One region of the Vibrio hippocampi genome, then DNA from elsewhere that is predicted to be linked to it. Evidence: riboswitches for the same ligand, from Rfam matches in the RefSeq annotation. Region 1 holds a riboswitch; the other holds the start of a gene.
What was found. A riboswitch is a leader RNA that binds a small molecule or an ion and turns the genes downstream of it on or off. The one in region 1 is predicted to bind lysine.

Region 1 (3,423 bases):
CTTCTGTAAAGATGAAGACGGTAAGCCTCAAGTTCCGTTTAAGACCGTTTATGTGACTGGTCTTATCCGTGATGAGAACGGCGACAAGATGTCTAAGTCGAAAGGCAACGTACTTGACCCAATCGACATGATTGACGGTATTGACCTAGAATCTTTGGTTGAGAAGCGCACTGGCAATATGATGCAGCCGCAACTGGCGAAAAAGATCGAGAAAAACACGCGTAAAACGTTCGAGAACGGCATTGAAGCTTATGGTACCGATGCACTGCGCTTTACTCTAGCGGCGATGGCTTCTACTGGTCGTGATATCAACTGGGATATGAAACGTCTAGAGGGTTATCGTAACTTCTGTAACAAGCTTTGGAATGCGAGCCGTTATGTATTGATGAACACAGAAGAGCAAGATTGTGGCTTCCCATCTACAAACGGACAGGGTAGCGACATTGAGTTCTCGCAAGCGGATAAATGGATCGAGTCCCAGTTTGAGCTTGCAGCGAAGGAGTTTAACAACCACATCGACAACTACCGTCTCGATATGGCTGCGAACACCATTTATGAGTTCATCTGGAACCAATTCTGTGACTGGTATCTAGAGCTAACCAAACCCGTATTATGGAAAGGGACAGAAGCACAGCAGCGCGGTACGCGTCGTACCCTGATCACGGTGCTAGAAAAGACGCTACGCTTGGCACATCCTGTATTGCCATACATCACCGAAACTATCTGGCAGAGCATTAAGCCGCTGATAGACGGTGTTGAAGGCGATACGATTATGCTACAAGCCCTTCCTCAATATCAAGAAGCTAACTTCAGCCAAGAAGCGCTTGATGACATTGAGTGGGTTAAAGCCTTTATCACTAGTATCCGTAACCTAAGAGCCGAGTACGATATTGCTCCAAGCAAGCCACTTGATGTGATGCTAAAAGTCGCAGATGAGAAAGATGCTGCTCGCCTTGAAGCAAACAAAGCGGTATTGGTTTCACTGGCTAAGCTTGAGACCATCAAGGTTCTGTCTGCCGGCGAAGAAACGCCAGCGTGTGCAACTGCGTTGGTCGCTAAATCTGAGCTGATGATCCCAATGGCGGGCCTGATTGACAAAGATGCCGAGCTAGATCGCTTAAGCAAAGAGATTGCCAAAACTCAAGGCGAGATCAAACGTATCGCAGGTAAGTTAGGTAACGAAGGTTTTGTTGCCAAAGCACCTGAAGCTGTTGTGGCTAAAGAGCGTGAAAAGCTTGAAGGCTACAAAGATACGTTAAGCAAGCTTGAAGAACAGAAAGTGACGATTGCGGCGCTATAATCTTCAGCCTTAAACAAAACAACAAACCGAGAGCCAAAAGCTCTCGGTTTTTTTTCAGCTAAATTCAGTACAAAATATCTAGCACGGATTATTGACATTTCACGACGAAACACGTTGAATGGTGAAGCTATCAAGCAGAAGAGGAGCACTGCCCAGGCAGGTAATATGTGGAGCCACAACTCCAATACCTATTATCTATGGGGAGCAGTGCCGAGATGGACTAGAATTGTCGGTTTTAGTTTGTCGGTTAAACGGGCTGAATCCCTTTAACTGTCACCAACCTATTGGTGAGGAGCTTCTGAGGTCTATTGTTACTTTCTTATTCCTCTGCTCTAATTTCTCTTCAAACATCGGATGTTGGGCTATAAGCCCGCTTTAATTTTTGGAATTCTTGGAGAAACAGTGTGAGCGCATTCAATGTCGCTAAATTTGGTGGAACTAGCGTCGCCAACTTCGAAGCAATGAGCCGTTGTGCAGAAATCATCGAAAACAACCCACAAACAAGACTCGTTGTTAGCAGCGCCTGCTCAGGCGTCACCAATATTTTGGTCGAACTTGCTAATGGTGTAAAAGACGATGTACGTCGTGCCGAACTCATTAAGCAATTAAAACACATTCACTACAACATCATGGGGCAGCTATCTGATGCGAGCGCCATTGAAGCTCGCGTTGACGCTTTAATTGATAAGGTTGCTACCCTATCTGAAGCGGCTTGCATTGATGCGACCGCAAAGCTTACTGATCATCTTGTTGCCTGCGGTGAACGCATGTCGACACATATACTTTCCCGATTGATGCAAGAACGAGGTATCAACGCGGTACGCTTCGATATTCGCGAAGTTCTAAAAACAGACAGTGACTTTGGTAAAGCAGAGCCTAACCTTGAAGCCACCAGAGCAGCAGCAGAACATAAACTGGTTCCTCTTTGCAATGAGCATGTTGTCGTGACACAAGGATTTATTGGTTCTGACGATGAAGGCGATACTACAACGCTTGGGCGTGGTGGCAGTGACTATAGCGCAGCTCTTATTGCCGAAGCGGTGCAAGCTTCCGGTCTAGAGATTTGGACCGATGTTCCGGGGATCTATACCACGGACCCACGAATTGCGCCTAACGCTCGTCCAATTCCGGAAATTAGCTTTAGTGAAGCTTCAGAGATGGCAAACTTCGGTGCAAAAATTCTGCATCCGTCGACGCTACTCCCTGCTCTTCGCCATCAAATCCCAGTTTTTGTCGGCTCTTCTAAAGCGCCTCGAGAAGGGGGAACTTGGGTCAAGCAAAGTGTACAAAGTGCGCCGCTATTTAGAGCGTTAGCACTACGCAATAACCAAACCATGGTGACACTGCGTAATCCTAAGATGTTCCAAGCGTATGGCTTCTTAGCGGATGTATTCACGGTACTCGCTAAACATAAAATCTCTGTTGACCTGGTGACGACATCAGAAGTCAGCGTGTCCTTAACCTTGGATCAAACCGATACCGCTGGCGGTGCACCACAACTGCCTCAAGCCACTCTAGAAGAGCTACAACAACTGTGCACCGTTGAAGTAAAGCAAGGACTCAGCCTAATTGCACTGATCGGCAATAACATGAGTGAAACCAAAGGATCGGCGGCTGAAGTATTCGATACATTAGACGACTTTAATATTCGCATGATTTGCTACGGAGCAAGCCCTCATAATCTCTGCTTCTTACTCGATGAACAAGAGGCTAAGCAAGCGGTGAAAGCACTCCATGAAGAGCTTTTTGAATAGTCAGAGTTAGTTTGGAATACGACAAGGGCAGCATTAAGCTGCCTTTTTTATTGCTCTGTGATTTGTTAAAGCGAGTGTATAGCTTGCTTGAGGTAGGGTCATTCCTTCGAAAGAATGATGGTGATAGGAAATAGGTGCTAGGCAGTAGGCAAGGTATCGAGTGGGTGGTGAATGTTAGGGTTTCAGCAACTATCGGAAGGGCATTTTCTATTGGCTGGTGGATACAAACAACAGACACGAAAAAGCCCTAGCATTGCTGCTAGGGCTTTTTCTAAATAAATGGCGGAGTGGACGGGACTCGAACCCGCGACCCCCGGCGTGACAGGCCGGTATTCTAACCAACTGAACTACCACTCCGCAGTGGTACTA
Region 2 (3,423 bases), 740 kb from region 1:
AATACAAGACACCAACGCGACCGATAGCGCATAAGGCAACTGCGTCGAAACGTGGTCAATATGATTACAGCGCGCACCCGTCGATGACAAGATAGTGGTATCAGAAATCGGCGAACAGTGGTCACCAAATACCGAACCCGCTAATACTGCACTTAACATCGGTAGCATCATGGCAATATCCGTCGCCCCGGCCATATCGCCAGCAATCGGCAGCATGATACCAAACGTACCCCACGAAGTGCCGGTTGCGAATGCCATAAAGCCCGACAACAAGAATAGAATCACAGGCAGCCAATGAATGTCGATGTTACCTTGAACGGTTGAAGATAGGTAAGCACCAGTCTTCATATCGCCAATAACAGAGCCAATTGACCAAGCAAAGAACAGAATCAAGATGGCGCCAAACATTGAACGCGCACCAATCCACATCGTCATGGCAACATCTTTCAATGCCAGTTTTTGTCTAACCACGGTCGCAACAGCGGTAAGCAAACCTGCGCTACCACCATAAATGAGGGAAGTACCAACATCGGTGTTCTCAAAAGCACCCAGAAGATTGAAGGCAATGCCATCCGCTGCTAACGCTTGACCGCCAGTGAACAGCATAGCAACAATCATCGCGCCAATCAGAACCAAAATAGGCAGAATAAGATCGGATACCGAGCCAAAATCACTCTCTTTAATATCCAACTCTTCGTTCAATTCATGGGCTTCTTGAGTATCGGTTTCTTTATCATTATCAAAACCGTGACCTTTCTTGGCTTGAAGCTCGTGCTTACGCATTGGACCCACATCAAGTTGGAACCACGCAACCGCAAACACCATCAGCAACGCAAACACCGCATAGAAGTTCATCGGAATGATACGCACGTAGGCACCAATCGCCGAATACTCAGTAATGCCATGCGCCACTAGGATACCGCTGACAATCGTCATGATGTAGGCGCCCCAACTCGAAGCAGGCATCAGAACACACATTGGTGCTGCGGTGGAATCTAAGATATAAGCAAGTTTGGCGCGAGAAACATAAAAGCGATCCGTCACAGGGCGAGAAATCGCACCGACTGCCAAGCTATTAAAGTAATCGTCGACGAAAATAAATACGCCTAAGAATGCCGCAAGCAACTTTGAGCCTCGCTTGCTCTTAACACGAGCCTGAGCCCATTCAGCAAACGCCTTGGTGCCGCCAGATAAAGTTAACAGCGCAGTCATCATACCAAGCAATAATAGGAAGCCTACGATGCTCATATTCCACATGTTTAGACCGCCATCTTCAACGATAACGCCCGAGACGGTATTAAAAATGTACTGAGCTGAGTTAGCGAACGAAAAGTCTTGGAGTAAAAGTGCACCAAGTAGGATACCCACGCCCAAAGAAAGCAGAACGCGGCGAGTGATAATAGCAAGGCCAAGAGCTACGATCGGAGGTAGCAATGACATTGGGGAGGTAGCAAAATCGATTAAATTCATGATCTTCAAAAACCAGTTTTCAGGTTGGTTAGAGATCTACTGCAGACATGTGTACCATCAAAGTCAGTACACAAATGTTGAACTAAGCGAAAGGGAAGTGAACACTTCACCCAACCCTACAGTAGCGCTCCATAGTTTAACAAATAATAGACTATGGCAGTGTTGCTCCTTTCGGATACAACCCCAGCAAGAATGTTTGATGGACAATTCTCACTTCGGCGACTGAGCCTTTTGTTGTCGTTCATTGGCATCACCCCAACGACAAGGACTTTTCACAATCGCACCTCTACATCAAAAGCAAGATTTTTCACTACATTAAAACAAAATGACGATAGAAAAATCTCACCTTTGCACTAGGTGGGCGTTATTCTACTTACCGAAAAGTCAATTGCAACACAAAAATTGATGGAATTTTGTGAATGTTGTGATGAGTTTTAATCGTTTCCGTTAACAATTAAGTAGATAAAATGCGTTTATCAGCAAAAAATAAGAAAACGGTCACCTATTCCCTTATGCAAATTAATTTATAATTGTCAGTACATTAAATAAAGTTGACTAATTCCTGACCCTGCCATGACATTAGCTGGTCATTTAGATGTAACTAAATATTTCAATCATTTCTCTATAACCGTTGCATGTGATTATGGCGACTATTTATACCCTACGTTCCATTAATCCTATTTATGTTAATAGCTCAATGTTGGCCGCATACTTCCTTTGAAATGACATCTCGTTCAGATAATCCTCATTGCCACTTAACTGTATATGCAACGGCAAACACATTCTGTTGAAAATTTTTTAATCGCTATTACTCATCATTGGAACTAATTAATACTAAGATTGTCTTCCTATAAAACACCGTTATCATTAATGAGACTGTTTTGATCTCCAATTTGTAACCAATAATTAGAAATTCGCATATAATTAAGCAATAAATATTGTCATAGCTAAACTTCGAGTTTATTATTAACCAATAACCTAATATTAAAGATGGGAATTCACATGTCTGAATTAACTAAAACTCTACTAAATATCCGTAGCCTTCGTGCTTTTTCTCGTGAACTGACTCTTGAGCAATTAGAAGAAGCTCTTGAGAAGTTAACGATTGTTGTTAGCGAAAGACAAGAATCTGAAGCGGAAGAACGTGCAGCTAAAGAAGAACGCGAAGCTAAATTAAGCGAATACGCGCAAATGATCGCTAAAGATGGTATTGATGTTGAAGACCTTATTGCGGCGCTTGCTGGCGAAAGCAAATCTAAAGGTAAATCTAAGCGCGCTCCTCGTCCTGCTAAATATAAATATATTGATGCAAACGGCGAAGAAAAAACTTGGACGGGTCAAGGTCGTACACCTTCTGCAATTCAAACTCAGCTTGATGCAGGTAAGTCTTTAGAAGAGTTCGAGATCTAATCTCACTTTTACAAGTGAAAAAAAAGCGCCTTTCGGCGCTTTTTTTATCTTTGCAATTTTTATCTTTCCCAATAAGCCTCTTCAAGGCTGTCTTCTCTCTCTGGTAATCCGCGAGATAAACGAGGGGAATGCTGAACCAAAACTTCATAACTCGCTCGGTTGGCATATTTGCAGACTTGAGAAAATGATGAGTAAGTAATGAACGAATGTTGATGTTTGCTTGAATTAGGCACATTACCTCTGTGGTATTTGTTCGCCGCCATATCATGCAACAGTGCCGACAATGCTGCATCCCCTGCACCATTGGTATTTTTAATTTTTTCCGGTCCACCCATATAAGGCGCAATATGTGAATAAACCTTTAGTGGTTCTTCACACTCTGCTCTTAATGCCGGGCGACTAAATTCAAAACGGTTGAACTCGGCAATATTACCCGGAAGTAATGGCAACGACGTTTCTCGTTTAGCACTATCTTCTGTGTAACCTGCCATAAATAGTCCAACGGGACCTGCGGTACACAGCACTAAATCCACCCACTGCAAT

Region 2: it holds a riboswitch for lysine, as region 1 does, so the genes downstream of both, L9Q39_RS08975 (Na+/H+ antiporter NhaC family protein) here and lysC (lysine-sensitive aspartokinase 3) in region 1, are expected to answer to the same signal.

The regions. Positions count from the first base shown of each region.
Region 1 covers NZ_CAKLCM010000002.1:2,214,361-2,217,783, forward strand. The annotation lists gene L9Q39_RS12265 (valine--tRNA ligase) at 1-1,300, shown strand, start outside; lysine riboswitch at 1,431-1,606, shown strand; gene lysC (lysine-sensitive aspartokinase 3) at 1,705-3,054, shown strand; tRNA gene L9Q39_RS12275 (tRNA-Asp) at 3,335-3,411, opposite strand.
Region 2 covers NZ_CAKLCM010000002.1:1,478,900-1,482,322, forward strand. The annotation lists gene L9Q39_RS08975 (Na+/H+ antiporter NhaC family protein) at 1-1,470, opposite strand, end outside; lysine riboswitch at 1,585-1,767, opposite strand; gene L9Q39_RS08980 (H-NS family histone-like protein) at 2,473-2,880, shown strand; gene L9Q39_RS08985 (inosine/guanosine kinase) at 2,940-3,423, opposite strand, start outside.